DNA from 3 places in the Arthrobacter sp. TE12232 genome. Region 1 is predicted to be linked to each of the others. Evidence: riboswitches for the same ligand, from Rfam matches in the RefSeq annotation. Region 1 holds a riboswitch; each other region holds the start of a gene.
What was found. Region 1 has a riboswitch for cyclic di-AMP ahead of ACVWZ7_RS07125 (NlpC/P60 family protein). Riboswitches for the same ligand answer to the same signal wherever they lie in the genome.
Positions count from the first base shown of each region.

Region 2: another riboswitch for cyclic di-AMP. It lies ahead of ACVWZ7_RS20035 (hypothetical protein); the one in region 1 lies ahead of ACVWZ7_RS07125 (NlpC/P60 family protein).
Region 3: another riboswitch for cyclic di-AMP. It lies ahead of ACVWZ7_RS08000 (aggregation-promoting factor C-terminal-like domain-containing protein); the one in region 1 lies ahead of ACVWZ7_RS07125 (NlpC/P60 family protein).

Region 1 covers NZ_JBSSFK010000001.1:1,627,843-1,631,900, reverse strand. Annotated here, with positions in the region: gene ACVWZ7_RS07135 (metal-dependent transcriptional regulator) at 298-993, shown strand; cyclic di-AMP (ydaO/yuaA leader) riboswitch at 1,144-1,357, shown strand; gene ACVWZ7_RS07130 (M23 family metallopeptidase) at 1,362-2,180, shown strand; cyclic di-AMP (ydaO/yuaA leader) riboswitch at 2,318-2,487, shown strand; gene ACVWZ7_RS07125 (NlpC/P60 family protein) at 2,783-3,541, shown strand; gene ACVWZ7_RS07120 (HNH endonuclease) at 3,763-4,058, shown strand, end outside.
Region 2 covers NZ_JBSSFK010000001.1:4,481,316-4,485,373, forward strand. Annotated here, with positions in the region: gene ACVWZ7_RS20020 (cation:proton antiporter) at 1-649, opposite strand, end outside; gene ACVWZ7_RS20025 (hypothetical protein) at 646-1,083, opposite strand; gene ACVWZ7_RS20030 (hypothetical protein) at 1,119-1,373, opposite strand; cyclic di-AMP (ydaO/yuaA leader) riboswitch at 1,551-1,749, shown strand; gene ACVWZ7_RS20035 (hypothetical protein) at 1,754-2,428, shown strand; gene ACVWZ7_RS20040 (sensor histidine kinase) at 2,558-3,565, opposite strand; gene ACVWZ7_RS20045 (response regulator transcription factor) at 3,558-4,058, opposite strand, start outside.
Region 3 covers NZ_JBSSFK010000001.1:1,825,208-1,829,265, reverse strand. Annotated here, with positions in the region: gene ACVWZ7_RS08010 (glycosyltransferase) at 1-404, opposite strand, end outside; gene ACVWZ7_RS08005 (hypothetical protein) at 582-1,043, opposite strand; gene ACVWZ7_RS08000 (aggregation-promoting factor C-terminal-like domain-containing protein) at 1,225-2,031, opposite strand; cyclic di-AMP (ydaO/yuaA leader) riboswitch at 2,031-2,190, opposite strand; gene ACVWZ7_RS07995 (HAMP domain-containing sensor histidine kinase) at 2,372-4,036, opposite strand; gene ACVWZ7_RS07990 (response regulator transcription factor) at 4,040-4,058, opposite strand, start outside.

The DNA.
Region 1 (4,058 bases):
CCGGATGGCTACAACGGACACCCCTTGTCATTCTGCCTGTTTTATTCTGCCTGACAGCCCCCGGCGATACGGAAAAGCCTCTGTCATAGTCCGGTCATTGAGACGGCCCCGAGGGGCCGTCCGGCGGGCGCCGGGGGAGCATCCGCAGTCCGGATCAAGAATTATCCGGAGTAATTCAAAATAGGCTAGGCTGTTCTGCGAACGTACGGCGGATCTCGCCAGGGCGCATCCTTACACGCAGCCCGCACGCGGTACGGTGGGAATGACGCAAGGACTGCGCTCGAGGAGCTGAGCTGAATGACGGATCTGATCGATACCACGGAGATGTATCTCCGGACCATTCTGGAACTTGAAGAAGAAAACATCGTCGCCCTCCGCGCCCGCATCGCCGAACGACTCCGCCACTCCGGCCCCACTGTTTCCCAGACCATCGGCCGCATGGAGCGTGACGGCCTGGTGATTGTTTCCGGCGACCGGCACCTTGAACTGACCGAAACTGGACGGAAACGCGCCGTCGGCGTCATGCGCAAGCACCGCCTCGCGGAACGCCTGCTCGCCGACGTGATCGGGCTCGACTGGGCCTACGTCCACGAGGAAGCGTGCCGCTGGGAGCACGTCATGAGTGAGCGCGTCGAGCGCAGGATCTTCGAGATGCTCGACCACCCGACCGTTTCGCCCTACGGGAACCCGATTCCGGGGCTCGCGGAACTTGGCGGCGCACCCTCGGGGGCCCACGCGGACGGGGTCGTGAACCTGCTGGAGGCCATGGCCGGCTACGGTGCGGATTCGCGGATCACGGTCAACCGGCTCGCGGAGCCCATCCAGGTGGAACCGGAGCTTCTGGCCCAGCTCGATGAGGGCGGAATCCGCCCCGGTGCGCTCGTCTCGCTGGAGCGGGTGGGGGAGTACATCTCGGTCCGGGTCCCGGATATCGAGGGCGCCTTGGAGCTGCCGCCAGAGGTTGCCGCGCATGTCTTTGTAACAGTCGCCTGACCAGCCAAAACGTCACCGTCATGGGACGACCCATGAGTTCTGCACAAACGCGATCACGGATTTATCACCGAGCGGCTTAATCACCTATAGTTAGTGCCCTGTACCGATACCAAAGCGTTACCTGATCCGAAGCCGAGCCCTGCCAGCGGATCAGTCGCAGAACCACCTCCTGGCAGGGGCGGGGGAACCACTATCGGCTGCTTCTTCGGCAGCCTTGGGGTGAAGTCCGTCAGCGGCAAGCAGCTTCCATCGAACGATCCCCTAAGGACGCCTCGGTGACCGGGTGCTTGCAACGGCGGACCGGGTCTTTGATCTCTCTGACCCGAATCCGACAGCTAACTTCGCAGGCTCTCAGAGAGGAACCGTTCTTGACCACCCAGACCGCCAGGGGCCGTCGCCGCGCGACCGGTCCCGCTCCGGAGCCGCGCCCGGTCGTCGCGCATACGGCCGAACGCCCGCGTGACGCACACCGCGACGAGCGCCGCAGCCGCCGCAGCCCGTTCCGTCAGGTAACGGACTTTGCCGCCGCCAGCGGCGTGGGGCAGAAGGCCGGAATCGCGCTGGCCGCCACCGGTCTGGTCCTCACGGTGACGGTCCCCGTCACGAGTCCCGTCATGGCCTCGAACACCGACGGATCCGCAGTCTCGGCCGCAGTACAGCCGGACGTCACGGCTGCCGCCGCCGCAAAGCTTGATTTCAGCCGGACGGCCATCGCCACCAAAGGCGACCCGGACGGGAAGCTCAAGCAACTGCTGAGCGCCCAGTCCGTCGGCAGCATTACCCGCGCGGCTTCAGCCGGCACGCTGGGTCCGCCGCTGGACCAGCTGATCACGGCATCGCCCTTCGGCTACCGTGTCAGCCCCATCACGGGCGGCCCGGGGGAGTTTCACCGCGGCCAGGATTTCGCCGCCCAGTGCGGCACGCCGGTCCACGCCGCCGCCAGCGGCACCGTGACCTTCAACGGATGGCACCCCTACGGCGGCGGCAACCGTGTGGTCATTGACCACGGCAACGGTCTGGAGACCACGTACAACCACCTGTCCTCGTCCTCGGTGAAGGTCGGCCAGAAGGTCTCCCGCGGCGATATCGTCGCGCTGAGCGGGACCACCGGCGCCTCCACGGGCTGCCACCTCCACTTTGAAGTGATGGTCAACGGCGACGTTGTTGACCCCCTCGGCTGGCTCTAATAAAGACGATGGAGAGCTCTCAAATTCCCGTGACACGCCGTGATCTGAATGTGACATTGAGTCCGGAGTCCTGTAGGGTTTGAAGCACGCCAACTTTTCCGAAGTTGGCGCTCTTGAGTGGATTGCCTAGCTCTGCCACCGCTCAAGGTCCGTTCGCATTACATCGTCTGGCAGGGGCGGGGGAACCAATTTTGGCCTTCGAAAGAAGGCCTAGGGGTTAAGTCGCAACGCTTCCCAGGAAGCAGCGCGGCCGGGTGACTCCCATCCGAATCCGACAGCTCACCTCGTAGGCATTGGGAGAGGCTACTTTCGTGTCTTCACGCCACAATGCTGCGCGTATGCGCACTGGCGCGGCTCTTTTGAGCCCGCTGACTTCCACATCACGTGCCGCCCTTGCCGGCGCCCGGATGGGATCACGTTCCGCTGGCTCATTCTCTACCGAGTCCGGACAGCATGCAGTTTCCGCTTTTGGCGCGTCTTCGCAGTACACCCTTCGCTAAGTAACCCATTTCGGGGCGATCCGGCGTACCCCCAAGATGCCGGAGCGTCCTCAGTCCGCGCCCAAAAACGCGCGGTCCAAGGATCACGAAAGAGAGAACTTAATGACTACTCGTGCAACCGTTGCACGGCACCGCGCCGAGGTCACCAAGACCAACTCGCTGGCTGTTATTGCCAAGGCAGTCGGCGACAACGCCGGCGGCATGGGCCGTCAGGCCGCGGTCATCGCCGCAGCTTCCGGTCTGGTTCTGACCAGCGGAATCGCAGCCAACGCTGCTGAGACCAATGTTCAGCGCGAATCCACCTCCGCTTCCGCATTGGAAGTCCAGTCGTCGGCTCCGGCCACGATTTCGGCTGCTTCCACCATCGCGATCTCCTACGAGAAGCCCGCCGTGACCACGTCGCCGGCTCCCGTCGTCGAGGCTCCCAAGCCCGTCGTGCAGGTCCAGACCGCCGCAGCTACCCAGGCCGGCGGCGCCCAGGCCGGCGTCAACGGCGGCGCAGCTGCCCTGGCCCCCGCCGGAATCGGAAGCGGCGCCGGTGCAACCATCGCTGCCGCTGCCTACGCACAGCTCGGCGTGGCGCAGGACTGCACCGCCCTTGCCACCAACGCCCTGGCCGCGGCCGGTATCCACTACCACGGCTGGCCGGCAGGTTACCTGTCCCTCGGCCGCACCGTGAGCGCCGCCGAAGCTCGTCCGGGCGACCTCGCCTACTACCAGAACGGTGGCGTGGGCATGGCCCACATCGCTGTCTACGTCGGCAACGGCATGGCAGTCCACGGCGGCTGGAACGGCGGCACCACCGCTCTCTACAGCGTGAACGTCGGTTCCGGCCCGGTCTTCATCCGCGTCGGCGGCTAGGCACAAGCCCCCGCACTTTCAAAGACCCCCGCCTCTTGAGGCGGGGGTCTTTCGTGTTACCGGGATATGAATTTTCCGCGCAGGAGGCCGCGCCGCCGAAAAAACATTCGGTGATCTGGCAGTTGAGTGTTTACTCTTGTCTTGTCGATCCATAGCCCGACCATGCACAGGGCAGCCGGCCCTCGTGCCCCTGGCGGGTGCGGCCGTGAAGAGGTATGCGGATGCGCACTCTCGTTCTGAATGCTGGATATGAACCGCTGGCGGTCATCACCTTCCGCCGGGCGCTCGTCCTTGTCCTGACCGGAAAGGCCAGCGTGGTGGCTGAAGGGGACGACCCCGTTGTCGGCCCGCAGGACATTCTCGGCCGCCCGTCCGTGATCCTCCTGAACCGCTACATCCGGCCGCGGTACAACACGATGACGGCGGTCAGCCGCCGCGGCGTGCTCCGCCGCGATGCCCACCACTGCGCGTACTGCGGCAAGGCAGCCCACACGATCGATCACGTCCAGCCCAAGTC
Region 2 (4,058 bases), 2.9 Mb from region 1:
GCTCCAGGGCAAACTTGCGGTTCTCCGAGAGCCGGTGCACGTGGCCGCGGATTCCCGTGCTCTCCAGCCAGCGGAGTATAAAAAAGAGCGCCACAGCGCAGCCCGCCACCGTGAGCACGGTCAGGGCCGCCCGGCCCGCGTGCGGCGGATCCACCAGGAGCGGCAACGCCACAATGCAGGCTATGTCAGCGATCGCCACCTGTGCGGTCATGGAAACGACGTCGGGTCCGCCGAGGCGCAGAGAATCGACGATCGGGAGGACCAGCGCGGCCGACGAGGACGCCAGCAGCACGACGTAGAGGGGAGCATGTCCAGTCCCGAAGAGCAGGCCGATGCCGGTTCCGACGACCACTGCCGCCGCGGCGGCCGCCACGGCGCGGCGGGTGCCTTTGCCGAGGGCGGAGCGGATTTGGGGATCCCGCACGGGAACATGGGTTCCGGCCACGAACATCATCAGTGCAAACCCGATGTTGGCCAGGAAGCTGAACGTCGGATCTGCCGGGTTCACCAGGCCCAGGCCCGTCCGTCCGATCGCGATCCCGGCCAGCAGTTCGCCCAGTACCACCGGCAGCCGCCAGTGCACCGGCAGCGCGAGCAGGGGACCAGCCAGGGCGACGACGGCGATCAGCGCCAGGGTCAGGAAGGTCATGGCTCGAGACTGCGGGACGGCCCCGGGCCAATCGGGGCAACAAGCTTCACCGGAATGTCGGTGTTCTCGTCCGTGAGGTAGGAGGCGCAGACCCGGTGATAGCCGTCGGCAATCTGGGCCGCGACTCCGGCGTCGAGGTCCCCGCGGACCAGGAGGACGGGGGAGAGCGGGCGGCCGTCGGCAATCTTGGCCAGGTCGGAGGCCACATGGGGGTTGTCCCGGGTCAGGAGCGGCAGGCCTGAGGCCCGCAGGATGTCTTTGGCCACGTGGTGGGTTACGGGCGCCAGGCGCAACGACTCCACGATGACGGCGGCCCGTGCGTCATCGGTGAGCAGCGAGAGATAACGACCGGCGGCCGGATAGTCGTGTTCCTCGGGCTCCCCGCGCCACAACACCTGGTCGCCCTCATGGCCCTTGTCCGAATCCTTTGTCATGGAATGAGACTAGTCCCGTGGAGGGGGCAGCGCGCCTACGTTCCTGACCGCCGTTCCACCACCGCGTAGGCCTTGCCGTCCAGGAATGCCCAGTCGTTGACAACCATAAACCCGAGGGCGTCCACCCGGTCGTTCAGGACGTGTTCGTCGAAGCCGCCGTCCCGTGGCTCCGCATCCCATGTGGACACATGGACGTCCGGGCCGTCGAGGATCAGCAGTTCGGTATTGACGTCGAAATCCTCCTGGGGCTGGTTGCTCAACTGGCAGATGGCGATACAGTGGCTGTTCATTTCGGGCCTCCGCTTCCAAGGTGGTGCTGATGGCATCATCTTATGGTCGAAAAGCTGCACCGCCCTATGGGCAACTGCCGGACCGCACTGTGGCGGCCGTTACCTGAATGTGACTTTCGCCTGCGGTTCGCGCTACGGTGGATAAGTGCCTGTTGTCTCCGATACGGGCGCTCCCCAGCCGATTGCCTAACTCTGCCGCGGCCCGGGGGTAACTCGCACCAACGACCGGCAGAGACGGGGAAACCACTTTTGGCCTGCTGATACGCAGGCCTTGGGGTGAAGCCGCACAGTGCCCGCAACGACGGGCCCCGGAGTGCGGCCGGGTGACTCCCATCCGAATCCGACAGCTCACCTCGCAGGCATTGGGAGAGGCTACATCCATGTCTTCAATCAATACTTTTGCGCGCCATGCCGCCGTCCTCGCCGCCGCATCCGGCCTGGTTCTTACCAGCGGAATGGCCGCCAACGCAGCCCCGGCACCCGTGCAGCGGGACTCCGCCCCGGCCTCCGCCGCGGACGTCAAGGGACTTCTCAGCGCGCCCGTCAGCGCCGATTCAAGCGTCAAGATCAGCTTCGACCGCCCCGCAGTAAGCTCTGTCGCCGCGCCGGTCATCGAACAGCCCAAGCCCGTTGCCGCTGCTCCCGCAGCAGCGCCGGCAGCAGCACCCAAGGCGGCCGCGGCGCCGTCCGTACAGGTGCAGGCAGCTCCGGCGGCCGCCCCGGCCGCGGCGCCCGCCGGTGGCCGCAACGCCATCATGCTTTCTGCCGCATACAGCCAGCTGGGCATCACCCAGGACTGCACCGCGATGGTGGAAAAGGCCCTTGGCGCGGCCGGTAAGCCCGTCGGCGACATCGGGCCCCGGGCCTTCCTCGGCCTCGGAACCGTTGTGGCGGCCCCGCAGCCCGGTGACATGGTGGTCCAGTCCGGCCACGTCGGCATCTACGCCGGCAACGGCCAGGTGATCAGCGGCGGCATGAACGGCGCCAACCAGACGATCGTGCACCCGCTGTCCTGGCTCACCGCGACCGGCGGCGTGACCTTCGTCCGCGCCTAAACCCCGCACGGGCCAGACGGCCCCTCCCGGGGCCACCCAATCCGGAAAGACCGGCGATCGATTTTCCCTTGGGGGCAAGCGATCGCCGGTCTTTCCCTTGTCCGGATTCTCACGGATTCCCCCGGTCTCTCAGTCATTTTTGCCCGCGGCGAGCGGAAGCGTCATCTTCATGACCGTGCCGGCGTCGCCGGTGGAGGCAACCTCGACGGCGCCTCCGGCAGCCACGGCGATCTCCCGGACCAGGGCCAAGCCGATGCCAAAGCTCCGTTGTCCCTGTGTTCCGCCGGTGCTGGCGGTCCGCACGAAGCGGTCAAAGATCCGGGCCTGGTCCACTCCGGTGATCCCGGTCCCTGTGTCCGCCACGGTGATGACCGCGCGGTTCTGCTCGATCGCCGTCGTGATGGTCACACGGCCGCCCGGCGGGGTGTGGGAGAGGGCGTTGTCCGCCAGGGCCAGGACGGCGCGGCGCAAGGCGTTGGCGTCGATCCTGGCCAGCGGCCGGGCAACGGCGAAGAAGTCCAGGCGCACGTCCCGTTGCTCCGCGACCAGCCGAAGGCTTTCGGCGACGCCGGAGGCGGTGTCGGCGAGGTCGGCAGGCGCTGCCGAGCGGTCAGGGGCGTCGGTGGTGGCCGCGAGGAGCAGTTCGTTGACGATCCCGGTCAGCGTCGCCGCGTCCTCCCGGATCCGGGCCAGGTCCTGGGCCTGTTTGGAGCCGGGCTCGGTGTTGCGCTGGGCAAGCTGGATCCTGGTGTCCAGGATGGTCAAGGGAGTGCGCAGTTCATGGCTGGCGTCCTGGACGAAGCGCCGCTGCCGGGCCAAGGCGTCGCCGAGGGGGCGGATGGCGCTGCGCGCGCTGAGCCATCCGACGATGCCTGCCAGCACGATTCCCGCGACCCCGGCGATGAGCATGGCTTCGAGCACGTCCCGGGAATCCAGGTAGGCGTAGGCCGCCCCGGCCGATGCCGAACGCGGAACTTCAGGATGGGCCAGCTGGTTGACGAGGTACAGCGCCGTGGCGGCGAGGAGTCCGAGGACCATGACCGCGCAGGCGGCGCTGATCCGCAAGGCGACTTTGAGGGAGGCCTTGCGCAGGGTGGAGTGGTCCGGGGTTTCGCCGGCGCCCCCGCCGTTACTCATGGGCATCGCCGATCTGGTAGCCGACGCCGTGCACGGTGCGGATGACGGCCTTGGAGATCTTCCGGCGCAAGTGGTGGACATAGGTATCGATCACCCCCGGCTGGTCGGAGGCATGGAAGTGCGCTGAGAGGAGTTCGTCCCGGGTGAAGACCCGGTCAGGTTCCGCGGCCAGGGCTGCCAGCAGCTGCCCTTCCTTTGCGGTCAGCGACACCGTGTGCCCGTAGACCGAGCGGATCGAGCGCTGCGCCGGGTCAAGTTCCCAGTCCCCGATGCTCAGCGGTGCCGGCACTGCGGCATAGGTGCGCGTCAGTGCGCGCAGTCGTGCCGCCAGTTCGCCGGCGTCGAACGGTTTGGTCACGTAGTCGTTGGCGCCGGCGTCCAGACCCCTGACTTTCTCCTCTGCGTCGCCCAGCGCGGTCAGGATCAGGATGGGCGTGCCGATTCCTTTGGACCGCAAGGCCCCGATGAGGGCGATGCCGTCCATCACGGGCAG
Region 3 (4,058 bases), 200 kb from region 1:
TTTCCGCGGCCTTTTTCGGCCATATGGACCACGTTCACCTCGCGGAGCTCACGGGCTACGCGTTCGGCCGTCTTGAGTGTTCCGTCGGTGCTGGCATTGTCCGCCACCGTGATCCGGAAGGAGTGCGGGAAGGAGCCCAGAAGATAGGCGTGGAGCCGGCGCAGGCACGCCTCGAGGTCCCGCTCCTCGTTGAAGACCGGGATGGTGACGTCCAGCAGCGGCTCGCTGGTGCGCGTGTCAATAGCTGAGCGCCGGCCGCCCGGGCTGGTGAGCGGCCCGCCGAACCGGGCCTGGGCGGGCGCGTCGGCCACGGCGAGCCCGGAAAGTGCGGCGGGTGCTGCCGGACCGGCCGGCGTCGCCGTGGAGTGTGACAGGGTTCCTGAGGCCTGGTCTGTGAACGTCATGGCTCAACTGTCCCGGCGGTCCATATGAGGGCTTTAGGGTCAAGCTGTGCGGGGGCTGTGGAAGTCCGCCGGCGACGCACGGAGTCGTCTGCAATGCCCGTGCTGCCGGAGCTCCGGACAGATAACCGGGGGCGGTGCCCACAACGCGGTGGTGGTGCACTGCCCCCGGTTGGTCCGTCAGGGAGCCAGCAGAGGACAAACGTTCGCTGCAGTGCCCGGTCCGCTGAACCTCCTCAGCTCCGAGTTGTCCAGGTTGAGGGCGTAGTTGACGTTGCCGGTGGTCAGGTACAGGCCGTCCGGCGAGGGGAGCAGCAGTAGATTCCTTCCCGTGGAGACTACCTCAACGCTGTCGCTGAGGAATGTGTAGCGGCTGGTACCGGTGATCACGTAGTTGAGGGTCTTGCCGTTGGCCGTCAGTGTGATTTTCAGTCCTGGCGACGTACTGATGACAGTGCCGGCAGGCGTCGCGATGTTCTTGAACTTGCCGGTGAGCTGCGCCGTGACCGGAAAGCCACAATTATCCAATGTGAACGTGGCTGGATCGGCGGGCTGCGGAGGTCCCGACGGCACCGCCCCGGCCGGTCCGGCGCCGACGAAGAGTGCGGCCGCGAGGACCGCCGGAATTGCCCATTTTTTCATGTTGTGCTCCTGGAATTTGATTCCGTGCCCTGGAGCGGGCACCCCGCGTACTTGGTGAATGGAGGCAGCGGTGCCCAAGCCTCCCGCCCCGACCTTGAGAAAACCTTGTTCTCCGAAATACGCGAAGGCCCCGGATCACGATGGATCCGGGGCCTCATGGGCGCTGCTGGCTGGTGCCGGGTTAGTACCAGTTGTGGGACAGGTGGAAGTTCAGGGCGCCGCAGGGGGAGCCGTACCGCGTTTTGACGTAGTTCAGGCCCCAGTTGATCTGGGTCCGGTAGTTGGTCATGTAGTCCGCGCCGGCGCTCGCCATCTTCGAGGCGGGCAGGGACTGGACCACGCCGTAGGCGCCGCTGCTGGCGTTCGTGGCGGTGGTCTTCCAGTCCGATTCCTTGGTCCAGAGCTTCTGCAGGCACTGCATCTGGCCGGGTGCCCAGCCATAGCTGCCCAGCTGGGCCGCGGCGTAGGCCTGTGCCCCGGCGGGGTCGTCGATGGCGACCGGCGCCGGCGCCGGCGCGGGAGCCGCTGCGGGAACGGGGGCTGCTGCGGGAGCGGGCGCCGGTGCTGCCGCCGGGGCCGGCGCGGCCGGGGCAGCAGCGGCAGCGGGGGCGGGTGCCGGTGCTTCGGCGGGCTTGACCTCCGAGATCTGAGGTACCGCGCCGCTGGGTGCTGCAGCTGCCGGCGCGGCGACCTGGACCCGTTCAAAGTTCAGCTTGGCCAGGGGATCGGCCGTGGTGGCCGTTTGGGAGCTCGCAACAGTCGCCCCGTAGCTGCCGGGCTCTGCGGCCTGGCTGGCGGCGGCGCCGCCTGCCACGAGTACTGCGCAGGCGGCGGTGACGACGGCGGCGCGGCGTCCGGTGATGCCGAGCCCGGTGGCCAGTCGCGACAGGGCGGACGCCTGCGGGGCCGGTGCGGCACGGTGGCGCGACTTGCCGGCGCGGGAATGTGAAACGCCGTCAGGGCGCGTTTGTACCTGGAATTCAGTCATGATGGCCTCTCAACGCCTGCGGAGTTAGCTGTCGGGTTCGGATGAGGTCATCCGGCCGCACGGAATATCACGTGTCGGCTTCACCCCAAGGGCGCATGTGTGCAGAATGCCCGGGAACTCTGGGTCCCCCGCCTCTGCCTGGTCCAGCGGAATCCGGGAAGCGGCAGAGTTTGGCGTCCATCCGGATATGCGGCACAAATGGAGGCCGCACTCGAAAAACGGTACAGGACTCCTGGGCTTAAGTCACATTTGGGTAACGGCGGTCACAGGGGCGGCGTGTCGCGTTGCGCGGGATTCCCCGCGCGGGTGCCGGTAGCCGACCCTGTAGCCCCGGTGCCGGTTACGCCGACGGCGGTACGGCCGGGAGCCGTGCAGCGAACTCCGTCCGGCCTGGTCGGGACGTGACCTCGACGGTCCCCCCGTGGGCCTCCACGATCGACTGGACAATGGACAAGCCCAGCCCGCTGGTGCCCTCGGACGTCGGTGCGCCCGCGGTGGCATATCCGCTGCCATTGCTGCCGGTTGCACCCCCGGACCTGCCGGAAGCAGAGCCGGAAAGAGGACCGGTAGAAGAGCCGGAAGCGCCGCGGGCAGCGGACCCGGACCGGGCCCCCGCCGTCGCTGCCGCAGGGCTGCCTGCGGAGCTGGCTGCCGGATTGGTGCGCGACGCGTCAGCCCGCGCGAAGCGGGCGAAGACTCGGCCGACGAATTCGGGGGCGATGCCGCTGCCGTTGTCCGTCACAGTGACCACGGCGCTGCCGTCCGCCGAACGCATGACGCCCGTGACCACCTTGGTCCCCGGTGCCGTGTGCTTGCGCGCATTGGACAGGAGATTGGCGAGGACCTGGTGGAGTTGGGCCGCATCGCCGCGCACCACCACCGGCTCATCCGGCAGTTCCAGCTGCCAGATCCGGTCCGGGGCCATGACCTTCTCATCGCTCACGGTCTCGACGGCCAGTTGGGTGAGGTCGACGTCGGCGACCTTGAGCGGCTGCCCCTCGTCCAGGCGCGCCAGCAGCAGCAGGTCCTCCACCAGGGTGGTCATCCGCTCGGACTGGCTTTGGACGCGGGCCAGGGATTTCTCGCCGTCGGGCGTGAAGTGCTCGGTCATCCGCATCAGCTCCGTGTAACCGCGGATGGCCGTGAGCGGAGTGCGGAGTTCGTGCGAGGCATCGGCGACGAACTGCCGCACCTTCATTTCGCTCTCCTGCCGCGCCTCAAGGGCGTTGGAGACGTTGTCCAGCATCTGGTTCAGCGCGTAGCCCACGCTGCCCACTTCGGTGCCGGGGTGGGCGGCCGACGCCGGGACACGCACCCCGAGCGCCACCTCGCCGGCGTCGAGCGGCAGGCGGGAGACCTTGGTGGCCACCTCGGAAAGCTGCTCCAGCGGCTTCATGGTCCGCCGGATGACCGCCGTGCCGGCGAGGCCGATCAGCACCAGCCCGCCTGCGGACACGACCACCATGGTCCACACCAGCGAGGCCAGGGTGTCCTGCTTTTCCGCCAGCGGGAGCCCGGTGACAATCACGTCGCCATACGGTGCACGCACGGCCATGAGCCGGTACGCGCCGGCCGAGAGCGTCCGGTCCACCGGCACACCGTTCGGGGCCAGGGTGAGGAGGACGGCGTTGTCGTCGGGGGAGAGGCTCTTGCGGGTGGCGTCCCCGGCCAGGAATCCGGCGCTGCTGACCTCGCCGTCCGCCAAGCGGGCGTTGAGCGTTCCGACGCCCTGCCCCCGGGCCTCGAGGGGGTCGGGGCGGCCGCCGGAGCTGCCGGGCACGGGCCGGCCGAACTCGCTGGAGCGGTGCGATGCTTCGCCGAGCTGGTCATCGAGCTGCCGGGTCAGGAAGAGGTCCATGGAGGCGTAGCTGAACAATCCCACAGCGCCGCAGATGGCCACGAGCAGCCCCATGGCAACGAGGACCAGCCGGGTGCGCAAATGCCACGTGGACGGGTTGCGCCAGTCACGCCCGGGGACGCGGGTGACGCCGGAAAGGGTGGGCACGTATCAGTCCGCCGGCTTCAGG